Regions from separate parts of the Paenibacillus sp. FSL R5-0486 genome, predicted to be linked through region 4. Evidence: predicted binding sites of a transcription regulator. Region 4 holds the regulator's gene; each other region holds the start of a gene.
The links. Region 4 encodes Rex, which represses fermentation and respiration genes when NADH is low (regulators of the CRP and FNR family bind a similar motif). Its sites were predicted from a motif close to TTGTGAAATATTTCACAA; they were not measured.

Region 1 (4,731 bases), 700 kb from region 4:
CGCGGGGAGGAATCCGGTCCTAAAGTTATGGTAGCCGGACACTTTGATGAAGTAGGTTTCATGACTACTGGCATTACCGAAACAGGTATGATCAAGTTCCGTCCACTGGGTGGATGGTGGAGTCAGGCTGTACTGTCTCAACGATTGGAAATCATCACACCTGATCGTCGGATTACCGGAGTTGTAGGTTCTACACCTGCACACTTGCTGGACGAGTCCCAGCGGAATAAACCTGTGGATCTGAATTCCATGTATCTCGATATTGGAGCAGACAACCGTGCGGAAGCAGAATCCTGGGGCATTCATCCAGGGATGCAGATCGTACCGATCTGTGAATTTACGCCTATGGCGAACCCGAAAAAAATTATGGCCAAAGCGTGGGATAATCGTTACGGCGTAGGACTTGCACTTGAACTGGTTGAAGCGCTGCACAAGGAAAAACTTCCTAACACGCTTTACGCTGGTGCAACGGTTCAGGAAGAACTGGGGCTTCGCGGTGCACGTACGGCGGCCAATCTGATTCAGCCTGATATCTTCTTTGCACTTGACTGTAGCGCGGCAAATGATATGACAGGTGACAAACAGTCATTTGGACATATCGGAGAAGGCGCATTGCTTCGTATTTTTGACCCGGGTATGTTCACCCATCGCGGAATGGTTGAATATGTTCAAGATACGGCTTCATCCAATCAGATCAAAATGCAGTATTTCATCTCACCAGGGGGTACAGATGCAGGTCAAGTTCACCTGAGTGGCATTGGTGTACCATCAATAGTTGTTGGTATCTGCGCACGTTATATCCATACCTCATCTTCCATCATTCATACGGATGACTACGATGCAGCCAAAGAACTGATCGTGAAGCTGGTCAAAGGTCTGGATCGGACAACGATGAATACCATAATTAATAACGCGTAACAGTTGACAAGAGACCTCCTAACCATCGGGAGGTCTCTTTTTTATATTCACAACGATATCAGTTAGACACGTAGATTAATAGGCCGAACATTATAGGGAATTACACATAAGATACAATAACGGAAGATGAATTAAACACCAAACAGCGGGGGACCTGTTATGGCAGTGAGAAGGAATGGAAAATCGAATAAAGGTTCCAAAAAAACAAATGCCGCAAACACCCTTCTCAATGGCAACCTTAAAGGAAGAAATCTGGAACTTATCGTTGCAGCATTACTGGTAAGTGGGAAGTTAAGAGTGGATGCGGTCACGTTGTTTCGAGAAGCTACACTGGTCGTTGAACTGGTCGGGCAGTATAAATCGCTACAAAATATTACACCATCGAATCAAGACAAACTGGTGCAATTCCTCGATGAGATCGGTGGTGATATGACGTTGAATGACGTTATACGGGCTTTCCAACAGAGAATCAATTCCTAAACACCAAGAAATGAGGTTGAAGTGATGTCTGACTTTGACGGAAATGGGTTCGCTGAACTACTGATCATTGTCATTCTTGTTGTTTTATTTGTATTTGGTTCTTCCGATATTGACGACCTGACTGATTCTCCTTCTCAATCCTGAATTGGCTAGGTTATTACGATCCACGATCCAATCATTATGAAATGCATTCCTGTAAACGCCAGCCCACAATATGTGGGCTGGCGTTTTTGGATGGCTATAGAAATAGCGGTGAGAATGCAATCCAGGCCAAAATAAGAGTAAGCACAATGCAGACATTCTCTACAACGGCCCCACGCTTGGTCCCTGTACTCATCAGATTCACCCGTATGCGCCACTTGAGCGGTGGTAACGGACGAATACCCCGATTGGTTAGTGAATCGGCCAACAGATGCATCGCATATGCCGTGCCTCCCGCTACCCAGATCTCCGGTCCCTGCTGCTGGGTCGTGCTGTACAACAAGCCCGCCCATATTGCGGTTCCGTACAGGGTATGTGTCAGTCCCCTATGAGTCAGTGTGGTGCAGAGCATTAACAAACTGCCTGCAATCAAGTTCCACGGTGCGAACGCGTGACCATAGAAAACCAGTCCAAGTCCAATCGCAAACATCAACACTTTGCGAAGCGAACGCGAAGGCAGGAATGACACAAGCGCAATGAGGATCGCAAGCAACAGGTTCCATGGTTTGGCATGAACATAGAAGTACACAAATACAGCTGTGGGCAACAGAATCGTCTGTAACAACCTGATCAGACTGTTAGGCAAGGCTCTGGATACCAGCAGCGAATTTGGCTCATCAATGTCAGGCAATAACGAACCAATCAGAGCAACCGTAACTGCCGGCGCAGTCACCGGCATACCGGCCAACTGCAGAACAGAAAGCGACACGCCGGTCCCGATAATAAGGTGAGATCTTCCCATCATGATGCAAAAACGTCCTTTCGAAGAAATCGGGAACAATACGGCCCAGTTTCGATTTTACAACGAAAACAAAATAAGAACAATAGTTCGCATTTCTTATTTGTATGAAAATAAATATAACTTTCTGTGATGGGGCTCACATTATTATATTTATGACTCTTTTATCTTTATTAGTGAATTAAATCACATAAACTGTCGTCAACTACTTGTATAATTTCAAATATAAACCACTAAAATTTTGAGTAATGTACAGCGTCTATTCAAGGAGGCATACACACATGAACGGAAAAAAAGAGAACCTCATTATCATTGGTAACGGTATGGCAGGAATCAGTACCGTTGAGCAAATTTTAAAATTAACTACGCGATTTGATATTACCGTTTTTGGCACAGAGCCCTATCCTAACTACAACCGCATTATGTTGTCTTATGTACTGGAAGGAAGCAAAACTCTGGACGATATCGTACTGAACGACCTTCACTGGTATGAAGATTACGGCATTACGCTGCACACAGGCACAACGGTTACACGAATCGATGCCGAGACGCACGAAGTTGTGACTGAAGATGGAACTCGCGTTCCTTATGACAAAATCATCATTGCGACTGGCTCCAACTCCTTCATTCTCCCTGTACCAGGACATGACAAAGAAGGTGTTGTCGGTTTCCGCGATATCGCCGATTGCAATGTCATGCTGGAAGCTGCTAAACAGTATAAACGAGCGGCCGTTATCGGGGGCGGACTGCTAGGCCTTGAAGCTGCCAAAGGATTGGTACAACTTGGTATGGAAGTTACCGTAGTGCATCTGATGGAAGATCTGATGGAGCGTCAGCTTGATCCACAAGCTTCAGCCATGTTGAAAGCTGAATTGGAACGTCAGGGTATCCGGTTCAAGATGGGTGCGCAGACTTCCGAACTGCTGGGCGGCGAACGCGTTGAAGGGATTCGTTTTGCAGATAATACGGTTCTGAATGTTGATTTTGTGGTCATGGCTGTAGGGATTAAACCTAATACGGTCGTAGCTCGTGAAAGCGGTATGGAAGTGAATCGGGGCATTGTCGTGAATGACTATATGCAGACTTCACTTGAGAATGTGTACTCGGTTGGGGAATGTACAGAGCACCGCGGGGTATGTTACGGCCTCGTTGCCCCATTGTTCGAGCAAGGTATGATTCTGGCGAAACATATCTGCGGTGTGGAGACCGCTCCTTATGAAGGTTCAGTTGTATCCACGAAATTGAAAATTTCGGGTGTGGACGTGTTTTCAACCGGTGAATTCATCGACAGCCCAGAGCACACCGTCATTTCGCACAAAGATGACTGGAAACGGACCTACAAAAAAATTCTGCTTCGTGATAATAAAATGGTCGGCGCTGTTCTCTTCGGTGACATTACGGATTCTGCCGAATTGCAGAAACTGATTAAAAATCAAACCGAAATGACCGAGGAATTGTATGGTTCACTCATGGGTACAGGCTGCGGCGGTCATAAGAAAGCAACCTCTGTTGAAACGATGCCCGAGGACGAGATCGTCTGTGGATGTAACGGGGTAACCAAAGGAGCCATTGTTGATGTCATTACAAACCAGGGCCTTACCACTGTTGATGAAATCAAAGCCTGTACCGGTGCAACACGCTCTTGCGGTGGGTGTAAACCGGTTGTGGAACAGATTCTGCAATATGTACTTGGAGACAGTTTCAGTACTGGAGCCAAACAGGGCATCTGCGGATGTACTTCCATGGGTCGAGATGAAATCGTAGCCGAGATTCGTGAAAAAGGATTACAAACGACCAAAGAGGTCATGAATGTACTGGGTTGGAGTCAACCTGAAGGTTGTTCCAAATGTCGTCCAGCGATCAACTACTACCTTGGCATGATTGCACCAGACACACACGAAGATGAGAAAGAATCCCGTTTTGTTAACGAACGGATGAACGCGAATATTCAAAAAGATGGAACGTATACGGTTGTACCTCGGATGTATGGCGGGGTAACTACACCGGCAGATCTCAAACGCATCGCTGACGTTTCGGTCAAATATGATGTGAAAGCAGTCAAAGTGACTGGCGGTCAGCGCCTCGACTTGATTGGTGTCAAAAAAGAAGATCTGACTAAAGTCTGGGCAGAACTGGATATGCCTTCAGGTTATGCATACGCCAAATCGCTGCGTACAGTCAAAACATGTGTCGGCTCCCAATTCTGCCGATTCGGTACACAGGATTCCATGGCCATGGGTGCTCGCATCGAACGTAAATTCGAACGTCTGGATCTGCCAGCCAAGTTTAAATATGCCGTCAACGGTTGTCCGCGGAACTGTGCAGAGGCATGTACAAAAGATATTGGTATCGTAGGTAACGACGGCGGCTGGGAGATCTTTATCGGTGGTAAC
Region 2 (4,731 bases), 2.9 Mb from region 4:
TATAGGTTTTTGCTCTTTCATGATCTTGCTATTCATGTTATTCATGTCCACAGATGAAGGCGTAGCCCCTCTTGCTTGTAATAAACCAAGCGGAGGGAGAGATTGAATACGATCAACAATTCTCCGCCCAAATACAATCGCTTCTGATAAAGAATTGCTTGCCAGGCGGTTGGCTCCATGCACTCCTGTAGAAGACACCTCGCCACAAGCAAATAATCGGGAGATGTTGCTCTCTCCACTTAAATCCGTTTTCACTCCACCCATCATGTAATGGGCAGCAGGTGCAACGGGAATCCAGTCCGTTGTCATGTCTAATCCATAACGCATACAAGTCTCATATATGGTAGGGAACCGATGCTTGATCATCTCTGGCTGTTCATGTGTAATGTCCAAGTACACAAAGGTACTGTTGGTGGACTCCATCTCACTAACAATCGCTCGTGCCACGATATCGCGTGGGGCAAGTTCAAGCTGGGCATGATAACGATCCATGAAGCGCTCACCCTTCACATTGCGCAAATATGCTCCTTCGCCGCGTACGGCTTCTGACACAAGGAAACGCGGGGCCCCAGGGTAACATAGAGAGGTGGGGTGGAATTGGATAAATTCCATGTCACGAACAATAGCCCCAGCCCGATAAGCCATGGCTACACCATCGGCAGTAGCTACATCCGGATTCGTCGTGTATCGGTACAGTTGTCCTGCCCCACCAGAACAAAGAACGGTTGCCTGTGCCTTCACGAACACTTGCGATCCGTCATCCTTCTGAACCAGAGCGCCAATGCATTCCCCTCGATCTCGATCCGTAATCAGGTCAACAACAAAATGCTCATCCCATACTTCAATCCCAGGATGTTCATTCACTTCAACAGCAAGCGCACGTACAATCTCATATCCCGTTGCATCTCCGTTGGCATGCAAAATACGGCGGTGGCTATGCGCACCTTCCTGCGTCAACGCCAACTCGCCGTTCTCCAGATCAAATAAAGTACCCAAACGAATCAGTTCCTTCACTCCGTCGGGACCCTCATTCACCAATACCTCTACCGCTTCGGAGCGGCATAAGCCCGCTCCTGCTACAAGTGTGTCCTGCAAGTGGTAAGCAGGCGAATCATCCTCAGCAATAACCGCAGCGATGCCTCCCTGCGCATATCTGGTGTTACTTTCAAGTAATGACTTCTTTGTGATCATTAATACACGTTGTTGTTCGCTTGCCTTAATGGCAGTAAACAAACCAGCAATCCCTGAGCCTATAACCAGTACATCCGTCTCTACCATGGGTAGCGCAGACAGATCGAAATCAACTAAATATTGCGGTATCATGTTATTCACCTGTCTTGGAGCAAGAGTAGCGCATCCTACTTTACCAACAACATGCGCTCTAGCGATTCTCTGGCTTTGTCGGCAACGGCCGGTGGCACGTAGATTTGCGGCTTCATCGTTTCCAGGCATTTCACCAGTTTCTTCAAGTTGTTCACCTTCATGTTGGGACATACGAGGAACTTGGTAGCAAAGTGGAACTGTTTATCCGGACTATCCAGACGAAGCTGATATCCTGTACCATCTTCGGTACCTACGATAAATTCCTTCGCTGATGAATTTTTGCAATACTCCAGAATAGCTGTTGTGCTGCCTACAAAATCACCCATTTCTACAACCTCAGGGCGACACTCTGGATGGACAACAAACTCCGCATTGGGATGCTTGGCTCTCATCTCCACCACATCTTTGACTGTAAGCATATCGTGAGTGTTGCAGTAACCTTCCCATATAATCATTTTCTTGTCTGTATGCTGCTGCACATAATGTCCCAGGTTTTTATCCGGTACCCAGATAATTTCGTCGGAATCCACCGATTGAATAACCCGGACTGCGTTCGCTGATGTACAACAGATGTCAGTCTCTGCTTTGATCTCAGCCGAGGAATTGATATACGTAACCACCTTGGCATTAGGATGTTGTGCTTTCAATTTGCGTAGTCCATCCACATTCACCATATCTGCCATTGGGCAGCCCGCACGTTCGTCCGGGATAATAACTGTTTTATTTGGCGCAAGAATTTTAGCGCTTTCACCCATAAAATGAACACCACAGAAAACGATCACATCCGCATCTGTCTGTGCTGCCTTCTGGGCTAACAGAAATGAATCTCCACGGAAGTCGGCAACCTCCTGTACTTCGTCACGTTGATAATAATGGGCAAGAATAATGGCATTACGTTCCTTCTTCAACACCATAAGCCGCTCACGCAGCTCGCGGTTCATCTCAGCCTTGCGCTCTAAAGCCAGAGCTTCCACCTGTGATCCTCTCCTTTATCGGGACAGCGTCATGCGCTGTTTCGTGGGCTAACCTAAGTCGTTATCTTCGCTTGAGAAACGAATCACAAGCGGTTTAACAACTAATTTACACAACGTTCACGACTCTGTCAATAAATGAAAAAGGCCCGGGACAGCGCTGTAACCACCTGTTTGCTAACTGGTTCGCCATCTAACTCCCGTTTATCTTTATCTATCCTCTTTTAAAATAATGGATAAAAAAAGAGAGCCTCGAGGGCTCTCTTGATTTCACCTGCTATCATAGCCAGATGTATTATGCATTAAGACGTTGGCTTCGTTCCGCCATCATCCGGGTTATTGTTATTACCCTTTTCCAGATTCGGAGCTTCGTTTGGAATATCTCCGGCTGGTGGCTCAGGCGTTTCATCTTTACCTTGAATACGAACACGCACATCACCGATGGTGTCGATGATTGGCTCTCCGCCTTCAGTTGGTGTGCCTTCACCATCATTGTCATTCTCTGCTTTTGGAGTCAAAGAACCTGTTTCGATCAATTGCTTGATCTGATCCATTTCCAAAGTCTCAACCTCAAGCAAAGTTTGAGCGATCAGGTGCATCTCTTTTGAATGTTTAACAAGCAAGTCCTTACACTTCTCATAACAGTCATTAATAAAGCGTTGCATTTCCTGATCAATCTCGTAAGCAATGGAATCCGAGTAATTCTGTTCATGACCGATATCCCGACCAAGGAATACCTGTCCTTGTGAACTTCCGAATTGCATAGGTCCCAATTTCTCACTCATACCGTATTCCATAACCATGCTGCGAACAATACCTGTCGCTTGCTGGAAGTCACTGTATGCACCAGTACCAATTTCTCCGATGAACAATTCTTCAGCTACACGACCCCCGAGAAGTCCGGTTACTTTATCCAGCAATTCCTGCTTGGTAACCAGCATACGGTCTTCTTTTGGCAACATGATTACATATCCACCCGCACGTCCGCGCGGAATAATGGTCACTTTATGTACCATATCAGCATGTTCGAGGAAGTATCCAACAATGGTATGACCTGCTTCGTGATAAGCAACGATTCGTTTCTCGCGATCACTGATGACACGGCTTTTCTTCTCCGTACCAACGATGACACGGTCAATCGCTTCGTCAACTTCCTTCATGGAAATATCTTTACGGTTACGACGCGCTGCAAGCAATGCCGCTTCGTTCAAGAGATTCTCCAAATCCGCACCAGAGAAACCTGTTGTACGCTTCGCGATAATATCCATCTTCACATCTTTGGTCAGTGGTTTATTACGGGAATGTACTTTCAGGACAGCTTCACGACCTCTTACATCAGGGCGGTCAACCGTAATTTGACGGTCAAAACGTCCTGGACGCAGCAAGGCAGGGTCCAAAATATCTGCACGGTTCGTTGCGGCAATGATGATAATACCTTCATTAACTCCGAATCCGTCCATCTCAACGAGCAACTGGTTGAGTGTCTGTTCACGTTCATCGTGACCACCACCGAGACCAGCACCACGCTGACGTCCTACAGCATCAATCTCATCGATAAAGATGATACATGGGGCATTTTTCTTCGCATTTTCAAACAAATCACGTACACGTGATGCACCGACACCGACAAACATTTCCACGAAGTCGGAACCTGAAATAGTGAAGAATGGTACACCCGCTTCACCGGCTACGGCACGAGCGAGCAATGTTTTACCGGTACCTGGAGGCCCTACGAGCAATACGCCCTTAGGAATCCGCGCACCTACTGCTGCGAATTTACGAGGGTCCTTGAGGAAGTCTACAACCTCAACAAGTTCCTGTTTCTCTTCGTCAGCACCCGCAACATCTTCAAATGTAACCCGCTTCTTCTCTTCGTTGTAGAGACGAGCACGGCTTTTACCAAAGTTCATTACTTTACCGCCGCCGCCTTGAGCCTGATTAAACAGGAAGAAGAACAGCAGGAACATAATGATCAAAGGAATAAAGGAAGTCAGCAACGTCAACCAGATGCTGTCACCTTTCATTGGCTCCTGATGATATTGGAAATTGTTAGTTTCACTTGCAGCTACAAGCTCACTAATTGCCTCATCCGTAGGAGGAATATACGTTGAGAAATTTTCTGATTTGGCGCCATCAGGTGCCTTCTTGTATTGACCGGTCACGAGATACGTTTGACCGTTGAATTGAACCGTCAATTCAGAGACATTGTTGGCTTTGATCGCTGCACGCAACTGATCATATCTAGGATTATCGGTGGCTTCGCCGCCATTGCTGACGAACTGGACTATCCCCACCACAACTAAAAAAAGAATCAAATAAAAACCAGAATTCCGGATGAACCGATTCATCCCCTACCTCCTCTCGAGACACTTTAATTATTTTAACATAGCCCGACATGGCTTCTCAACAGAAGCCAAGAACAGCTCAAGGCTTGGGT
Region 3 (4,731 bases), 230 kb from region 4:
TTACCGTAACAAGGGAAGTCTCCTTCGATTTCGAAATCAACAGCGATGCCTTGTTCGTTACGAATTGGTTTTACTTTGGCATATTTGATCGCACTCAGTGAATCTGCTGTAACCGACAGACCAGCGATACCGCAAGCCATCGTACGTACAATGTCACGGTCATGCAATGCCATTTCGATACGCTCATAGCTGTATTTATCGTGCATGTAGTGAATGACGTTGAGGGTGTTCATATACAGCTTAGCCAGCCACTCCATCATTGGTTTGAAGCGTTTCATAACCTCATTGTAATCCAGCACTTCGCTAGTAATGGCAGGATACTCAGGTCCAACTTGTGCTCCGGATTTCTCGTCACGACCACCGTTGATCGCATACAGGAGAGCTTTTGCCAGGTTGGCACGAGCGCCGAAGAATTGCATTTGTTTCCCGATCTTCATCGCCGACACACAGCAAGCAATACCGTAATCGTCACCGTAGATCGGACGCATCAGATCATCATTTTCATACTGGATTGAGCTGGTTTCGATGGATACTTTACTGCAATAATCTTTGAAAGCTTCTGGAAGTTTCGTTGACCAGAGAACAGTCAAGTTTGGTTCTGGTGCAGGACCCAGGTTGTGCAGTGTATGCAGGAAACGGAAACTGTTTTTGGTTACACGTGTTTCGCCATTCACGGACATACCACCGATGGACTCAGTCACCCATGTTGGATCTCCACTGAACAGTTCGTTGTAATCCGGTGTACGCAGGAATTTGACGATCCGCAGTTTCATTACAAAATGGTCAACCAATTCCTGAGCCTGTTCTTCGGACAGAATCCCTTCTTGCAGGTCACGTTCAATGTAGATATCCAGGAAAGAAGATACACGTCCCAGTGACATCGCAGCACCGTTCTGTTCTTTGATCGCAGCGAGATAACCGAAGTACAACCATTGGAACGCTTCTTTTGCTGTTGTCGCTGGCAAGGAAATATCGAACCCGTGCATATCGCCCAATTGTTTCAATTCTTGCAATGCACGAATCTGTTCAGACAATTCTTCCCGCAGACGAATGACATCTTCATCAATAACATCAACTTCGAGTGCATTCAGTTCGCCTTTTTTGTTACGAATCAGGAAGTCTACCCCGTACAAAGCTACACGACGATAGTCACCGATGATCCGGCCACGGCCGTAAGCATCTGGCAGACCTGTAATAATTCCTGCTTTACGCGCTGCACGCATGTCGGAAGTATAAGCATCGAATACACCCTGGTTGTGTGTTTTGCGAATGTTTGTAAATATATCAATGACGCCCTGTGGCATTTCAAAGCCATATGCCTCACATGCGTCAATCATCATGCGAATTCCGCCTGTTGGTTGAATGGAACGTTTGAACGGAGCATCGGTCTGAACGCCGACAATCTGCTCTTTGGATTGATCCAGATAACCGGGTTGGTGAGAAATAATAGTACCTGGTGTGTTCACGTCAACGTCAAGGACACCGCCGTTATCCCGTTCTTTTTTGGTCAGATCAGATACGATCTCCCACAATTCTTTGGTATTCTGGGTTGCACCTGCGAGAAATGCTTCGTCGCCGTAATACGGAGACAAGTTGTGTGCCAGAAAATCATTCACATCTACGGATTTGGTCCATGTTCCTTTGGTAAAGTTTCTCCAGCCTGTTTGTTGTTTGACATCTTTTTCAATCACCGACATCGTAATCCCTCCACTAATTTGGATTTCTGGACACATAACATCTTGCTTCATTCGTAGCATTGTGTGCCCAGAGCCGCGATTAATGTGAATTGTTTCACATAAACCGGAACATGTTCTCTCTACTTGGGAACCGGAACCGCGGGATGAATGTTTTTCTTACATTTTCAGTATACGACTTGGGGCTTTCATCATCTGTGATTTTTGTCACAAAGCCAGTGAACTAACTCACTCCACCTGCGCTGTGTCCCATTGACCCCTGTAAATTCACACTTAGCCACTGCGCGGGCAGAACAACTTCCGATCGCTGTTATCCCCGGATTTTTTCAATTTTATATTTCAAAGGGGAAAATCCGGGGATAAAGGCGAACGCTCCGCTTCTTCTGTTTTTCTGCCCACTCCGTTATTGTGTGAACATCTGGCTCAAACAGCCACGTCACGGATTCCGTGTAACCTCTCTAGAACCCTTTGCTCCTCTATGCTCGGAGCAAACCAAATCTTAGAATACTCCTGAAAAACAGATGCTCGCTCTTCTGTTTTTCTGCCCACTCCGTTATTGTGTGAACATCTGGCTCAAACAGCCACGTCACGGATTCCGTGTAACCTCTCTAGAACCCTTTTGCTCCTCTATGCTCGGAGCAAACCAAATCTTAAAATACTCCTGAAAAACAGAGGCTTCACTCTTCTGTTTTTCTGCCCACTCGTTATTGTGTGAAAGACGGCAATCGGGGCTCCCCTCTCGGGGAACCCTGATCTTCTTGCCGTAAAGCACGCTTTGTTCTAAATTTATTATTCAAACTTTCCGTAGAAAGCGTTGCGGTATACATCAGCCAGTTCAGTTACCAGCGGCAACTTCGGATTGGCGGTTGTACATTGGTCTTCGAAGGCACGGTCTGCCAGATAATCGACATGTGCTTCAAAGTCTTTGGCATCGAATCCGATCTCTTGGAACGATTCTTCAATACCCAAGATTTTGTTCAGTTTACGGATGGCATTGATAAGACTGGTTACGCCTTCTTCTGTCGTACGAGCAGGCAATCCCAGTATGCGGGCAATTTCGGCATACCGCTCATCCGCTACAAAGTGCGAATATTTCGGGAACGATGCAAATTTGGTCGGTTTTTTTGCGTTGTAACGAATGACGTGTGGCATCAGAATGGCATTGGTGCGTCCGTGTGCGGTGTGATACTGACCGCCCCATTTGTGCGCCAAGCTGTGGTTAATGCCCAGGAATGCGTTGGCAAACGCCATACCTGCAATCGTGGAAGCATTATGCATTTTTTCACGTGCCAGTTTATCTCCTTGCAGCGCAGATTGCTCCAGGTATTGGAATACCAGTTGGATTGCTTTGATCGCAAGTCCATCCGTGTAATCATTTGCCATAACAGATACATAAGCTTCAATCGCATGCGTCAGTACGTCCATTCCTGTGTCGGCAACCGCTGTTCTAGGCAGGGAATATACGAATTCTGGATCGACAATCGCTACGTCTGGTGTCAGCTCATAGTCGGCCAATGGATATTTGGTGTTACCTTGATTTTTATCTGTGATAACCGCGAACGATGTCACTTCAGAACCTGTACCCGATGTGGTTGGGATCGCTACAAATTTCGCTTTTACGCCGAGACGTGGATATTTGTAGATCCGTTTGCGGATATCCATGAATTTTTGTTTCAGATCGTTGAAGTCCGTGTCCGGATATTCATAGAACAACCACATGGCTTTGGCAGCATCCATCGGTGATCCACCGCCGAGTGCGATAATGCAGTCTGGTTGGAAGCGGCGCATCATTTCGGTTCCGCGATCTACCGTTGTTGTCGATGGATCTGGCTCTACATCGGAGAATACTTCGATCGCTACTGGCATTTGGCGTTGACGCAGATAGTGTTCTACCTTTTCAACATATCCAAGCTTCACCATCATGGCATCCGTAATAATGGCCACACGTGTGATGTCAGGCATTTTGGCAAGATACTGTGTTGCTCCTTTTTCGAAGTAGACTTTGTTCGGCACTTTGAACCATTGCATATTCACGGTACGGCGAGCCACCCTTTTCACATTGATTAAGTTCACAGCGGTTACGTTGGAAGAAGTCGAGTTACGTCCGTATGATCCGCATCCCAGTGTCAATGAAGGCATGTTTGTGTTGTAGATATCCCCGATGGCACCGTGTGTGGATGGTGAGTTCACAATAATCCGTCCGGTTTGCAGACGATCTGCGAATTTGCCGATCACTTCTTCATTTGTGGAGTGGATAACCGAGGAGTGACCCATGCCGCCAAAAGCAACCACTTCTGCTGCACGTTCAATGCCCTCTGCTGCCGTTTTAACTTTGTAACAAGCCAGTACCGGGCTTAATTTCTCAGCCGACAATGGGAATTTGGTACCTACCCCTTCAATCTCGGCCACGAGAATTTTGGTGCCTGCTGGAACTTCAATACCGCACAATTTCGCAATGCTTACCGCAGATTGACCAACAATCGCCGGGTTCACCGCACATTTCTCGGTATTAATCGCACCTGCTGTCAATTTTGCTGCTTCATCTTTGTTAACAAAGTAACAGCCATTTGCAATCATTTTTTTCTTCACTTGATCAAAGATCGGTTCTTCAATGATGACCGCTTGCTCGGAAGCACAGATCATGCCGTTATCGAAAGACTTGGACAGGATCAAATCCGTTACTGCCTGATTGATATCCGCGCTTTTCTCGATAAAGCAAGGTACGTTACCCGGTCCTACGCCCAGTGCAGGTTTACCACAGCTGTACGCTGCACGTACCATGCCTGATCCGCCTGTTGCCAGAATGAGAGCCACATCATTGTGATTCATCAGTTCGTTTGTACGATCCATGGAAGGATCATCAATCCACTGGATACAATCTGCTGGTGCACCATGTTTCACAGCCGCTTCCAGCAGGATTTTGGCAGCTTCCCGGCTACAATTCTGTGCAGATGGGTGGAAGCCAAAGATGATTGGGTTACGCGTCTTGATGGAAATCAATGCTTTAAACATCGTCGTTGATGTTGGGTTGGTAACT
Region 4 (4,731 bases):
CTTGCCACACATATATTCCATTCACAACTCCGGGCATGATTCGTTTAATCTCACCGGCAGGAACTTCAGAACTGAAGCGATTGCGTATCTGCGCTTCGGACATGCCATTCTGCAGCAGCTCACTGTGTACAGCGTTTGCACCCTTAACCGGCTGATTGTTTGCGTCGAACTTAACCCAGACCATAACATCCTGGTTATCCTTGTTTTTGCCGATCAGGGTCCAGTAGATGTTGTCAGAGCCTTCTTTGTCTCCCCAGATGTACTTACGCAATTCATCATAGGATGTAATGCCCAGTTGCTCCTGTGCTGCCTGTATGGCGAGCGCTTCTTCCTTGCGTTGGTCCTGCGTGACATGGACGTAATAACGCTGAAGTCCAAACAGAATCAGAACCAGTGCAAGCAGCGAAATCCATATCCACTTCTTTTTTTTCTTCAAAAGCCGAACTTCCTTTCCCTATGATGCTGTCCTGCAATTAACGAGCAAGCAGACCATCAAATGCCAATTGAGACTCACGCAAAATGCGTTCTTCATCCAGCGTCAGACATTCGCCATGTTTCACCACTTGTTTTCCATCCACCCATACGTGCTCAACATCTTTAGCAGAAGCCGAGTAGATTGTATGTGAGATCAGGTCTGTATGTGGATAGAAATGTGCCTGTTCAATGTCCAAGGCGATAAAGTCAGCCTTCATGCCGACCTGGAGTGCTCCGGTATTGTTCAAGAAGATAGATTTGGCACCGTATGACGTTCCGAGTAATAACGCTTCGCCTGCTGGCACTGCCGTCGGGTCACCAGATACACCTTTGTGGATCAATGCAGCCAGTCTCATTTCCTCGAACATATCCAGGTTGTTGTTGCTTGCCGGTCCGTCTGTTCCGAGTGACACGGTAACTCCTGCTTTCAGCAACGCAGGTACCCGCGCAACACCGGAAGCGAGTTTCAGGTTACTTCCCGGGTTATGGGATACAGCCACATCATGACGGGCCAGAATCTCAATCTCTTCGTCATTCAGATGCACCGCATGTGCAACCAGGGATGGACGAGAGAAAAAGCCCAGTTTCTCCAGATGTGCCACAGGACGCAGTCCATAATCAGCCACGTTCTGCTCGACTTCACGAAGCGTTTCCGACATATGTGTATGAAGGGGAAGGTTTAGGTCGTTCGCGACCTGCACAAGCTTCTCTATGTAGTCAGGAGGGCATGTATATGGTGCATGTGGCGAGATTACGGTTGTAATGCGACCATCTGCCTGTCCATTCCACTCACGCGCAAACGCAGCCGACTCCTCCAGCTTCCGCAATTGTTCTTCTTCCGAGCACAACCCGATTACACCACGTGCCAGTGCTGCTCTAACGCCGGATTGCTCCACAACTTTGGCAACTTGATCCATGTGATCGTACATGTCCAGGAAAGCTGTAGTTCCGCCTTTCAACATTTCAAGCACCGATAGCGAAGTTCCCCAATATACGTCTTCTGAAGTCATTTTCGCTTCCATCGGCCACATTTTTTCCTGCAACCATACTTGCAATGCAAGATCGTCTCCGTGCCCTCTGAGCAACGACATCGCTGCATGACCATGCGTATTGATCAGACCCGGCAGGAAGAACAGTCCTTTTCCATCCACTTTGGTACAATTTTTGTCTTCATCCGGCAATGTCTCACCAATATGCACAATCTTGTCATTCTCAACAACCATGTATCCGTGGACCACGTTCCATGTTGTGCCGCCTTCATTAACGGCAAATTTGCCGTTGTGAATTACCCATCTATTTGTTGTCATCTTCCTCGTCGTCCTTTCCAGTCTCCAAGTAATAGGCCAAACTAAGCAGATCCGTTGTAAAGTCAGCATGGTGAATGCGGATATGCGGCGGTGTTTTTAGAATGGTTGGTGCAAAATTAAGGATCGCTTCAATTCCTGATTCAATAAGCTGATCGGCTACATTTTGGGCTTCCGTATCCGGAACCGTGATAATTCCGATGCGAATGTTTTCCATTTTAACCGCTTCCGTCAATTCATCCATTGGTTTTACCGTCAAACTGTTGATTTGACTACCTATCTTCGGTCCATATGCATCAAATACAGCAACAATCTTCATGTTGTCTTTCAGATATGCGTTGTAGTTGGACAAGGCTTGACCGAGGTTACCCGCTCCTACCAGAGCTACATTAATTTGCTGATCGATTTTGAGAATGTGACGAATTTTCTCGATCAAATAGGATACATCATACCCGATCCCTTTACGACCAAAATCACCGAAGTAAGCCAGGTCTTTACGAATTTGGGCCGGATTCAGATCCAGCCTCTGTCCAAGCTCTTGAGAAGAAACAGTAGCCACCTCACGCTGATGCAACTCGTTCAAATAACGCAAGTAAACAGGCAGACGTCGTACCACCGCTTCCGAAATTTTATCCGATTTCATTCTTGCTCCCCCTTACCAAGGCCACGATAAAATAATAGATGAAAAGATGAGCATTCTGTATAAAACTCAAAGATAAACGTGACATTTTATACAGAATGCTCCTTGTAATTTAGGTTATAAGTTCTTACGTGCAACTGCTTTAATCGGATACGGAAATATCTAATAAAGTTTAACGCCAAACGATAGTGTCATGCAATGATATAACGAACAAAACAACCATTATTTTTGTTCATTAGCAGGTTTTTCCAACCACTCAGTAATTCGTGGAACCATTTGCTCCGTGAGCATATGCTCCATTTTGGGACCAGGTAATGAATACAAAAAGAATTTACCATAATACGCTTCAATCACCCGTGTATCATAAACAATGACAATTCCTCTGTCCTTTGCTGTACGTACCAATCGGCCAAATCCCTGCTTGAAACGAATGACCGCTTGTGGCACGGACAGTTTCATGAACGGATTTTTCTTCTGTTCCTGGAGCAACTCACTCTTGGCTTCCACCAACGGATGATTCGGTGGCTGGAAAGGCAGTCGCACAATAGCGAGACAAGTTAACGCCTCTCCCGGGATATCTACACCCTCCCAGAAGCTACTTGTGCCCAGAAGTACCGTTGCTTTGGCATCTTGAAACCTGCGAGTCAATTTGGAACGACTTCCACTGTCAACGCCTTGCCCAAGCAACGAGATGTCGTTGCCAGACAGTGCCTCCTTCAGCGGATCATAGACCTGTCGCAACATCTTGTATGAAGTAAACAGAACCATCATGCGTCCACGCGTAGCAATTGCCGTCTCTGCGAGTGATTGCACCAGCATATTAACAAAGTGCGCATCACCCACACTTCCCTTCACACTTGGGAAATCACGCGGAATCACCAGAAGTGCCTGATCGCGATAGTTGAAAGGTGATGGCAACATCGACGTTAATAGCCGATTGTTCTCGGCGGCTTCCTGCAAGCCAAGCTGTTCAATCATGAACTGGAATGACTTATCTACCGAAAGCGTAGCCGATGTAAGCACAACACTTTTCTTTTTATCAAAAAATAAATCCTTAAGTTGTGCACTCACATCTACAGGTACGGCATACAGCTGGAGAGATTTGCTGCGGAATTGGCCGCTGGCTTCCATCCAGTACACCGTTTTGGCGTCATCCATACGCATGAAGAAACGTAGATTCTCCTTCAATGTGGTCAGATCTTTCAGCAATCCTGTAATGTCCGTGATCAGACTATCCGATTGATAATCATCCTGATCCTCTTTCACTTCAAGCAGCAATTTGTCCCCTTTGCGAACCAAATCGCCCAGAGTCACATAGATCTGGTTCTCCAGATCCTGCAACTCCTGCCATTTTGCAGGTTTCTGAGATGCTTTCAGACGCAGTGAAAATTGCCCCGTCTCTCCCGGTGAAGCATCACTTCGTTCAGGCAAGAGACCAAACAAGGCATCGCTCATACGATCCCACAGCTCCTTAACTTCAAGAGCGAGCGGGAACATCTGATCCACCATGGAGCCCCATTGCACCGAATTTTCATGCCCGGAAAACTGCGAACGAAGCATAGGTAGCTGACCATTACGACTGTCTTTAAATAGGCGGGTCAGTGTATGAACCAAGGTGAAATATTTCATATGCATTCCAAGATGTTTACCAGCGACATCCTCCAGATGATGTGCCTCATCGATCACAAGACTCTCATAGGCCGGCAGCAGCTGATGCGCGGCTTTCACATCCGTAAATAATTTGGAGTGATTGGTGATTACGATATCAGACAACCCTGCTTCATGTTTGGCACGATGGTAGAAGCATTTACGGAACCATGGACAGGATCTTCCCAGACATGATTCGGATTCACTCTGTACGGTCTCCCAGAAGTCCCCTCCGCGTCCGCTAAGGTTAAGTTCCTCATCATCTCCGGTTTCGGTCTGCGTAAGCCAGACGATCATCTGAGCAGCTGTGAAATAATCCTCTTTCGGTGTGGCGAATTCACGTTTATTGATTTTGTGTTCAAATTTGCGCAGGCACAGGTAATGTCCACGTCCTTTGAATACAGCAGCCTTAAACGGGAACGGAACCACTTGAGTCAGCATCGGAATGTCCCGCTCTCTCAATTGCTCCTGCAGATTGATCGTATGCGTGCTAACCATAACTTTCTGTTCTTGCTTCACACTTTCATAAATAGCAGGCAACAGATACCCTAGAGATTTACCGGTACCCGTTCCAGCTTCGATCAAGAGATGTTTCTCTTCATCCAAGGCTTGCCTTACACTGCTGAACATCTGAGTCTGCGCTTCACGCTCTTCGTAATGATCCAG

Region 1: the regulator Rex is predicted to act here: its motif matches at 2,513-2,530, upstream of nirB (nitrite reductase large subunit NirB).
Region 2: the regulator Rex is predicted to act here: its motif matches at 2,369-2,386, upstream of nadA (quinolinate synthase NadA).
Region 3: the regulator Rex is predicted to act here: its motif matches at 1,780-1,797, upstream of pflB (formate C-acetyltransferase).

Annotation. Positions count from the first base shown of each region.
Region 1 is NZ_CP150237.1:5,096,917-5,101,647, forward strand. Features, by position in the region: gene MKY01_RS22575 (M42 family metallopeptidase) at 1-918, shown strand, start outside; gene MKY01_RS22580 (hypothetical protein) at 1,078-1,398, shown strand; gene MKY01_RS22585 (metal-dependent hydrolase) at 1,637-2,344, opposite strand; gene nirB (nitrite reductase large subunit NirB) at 2,620-4,731, shown strand, end outside.
Region 2 is NZ_CP150237.1:63,804-68,534, reverse strand. Features, by position in the region: gene nadB (L-aspartate oxidase) at 1-1,323, opposite strand, end outside; gene nadA (quinolinate synthase NadA) at 1,359-2,297, opposite strand; gene ftsH (ATP-dependent zinc metalloprotease FtsH) at 2,597-4,642, opposite strand.
Region 3 is NZ_CP150237.1:4,630,594-4,635,324, forward strand. Features, by position in the region: gene pflB (formate C-acetyltransferase) at 1-1,697, opposite strand, end outside; gene adhE (bifunctional acetaldehyde-CoA/alcohol dehydrogenase) at 2,484-4,731, opposite strand, start outside.
Region 4 is NZ_CP150237.1:4,401,677-4,406,407, forward strand. Features, by position in the region: gene MKY01_RS19495 (DUF5590 domain-containing protein) at 1-436, opposite strand, end outside; gene MKY01_RS19500 (amidohydrolase) at 474-1,781, opposite strand; gene MKY01_RS19505 (redox-sensing transcriptional repressor Rex) at 1,768-2,421, opposite strand; gene dinG (ATP-dependent DNA helicase DinG) at 2,641-4,731, opposite strand, start outside.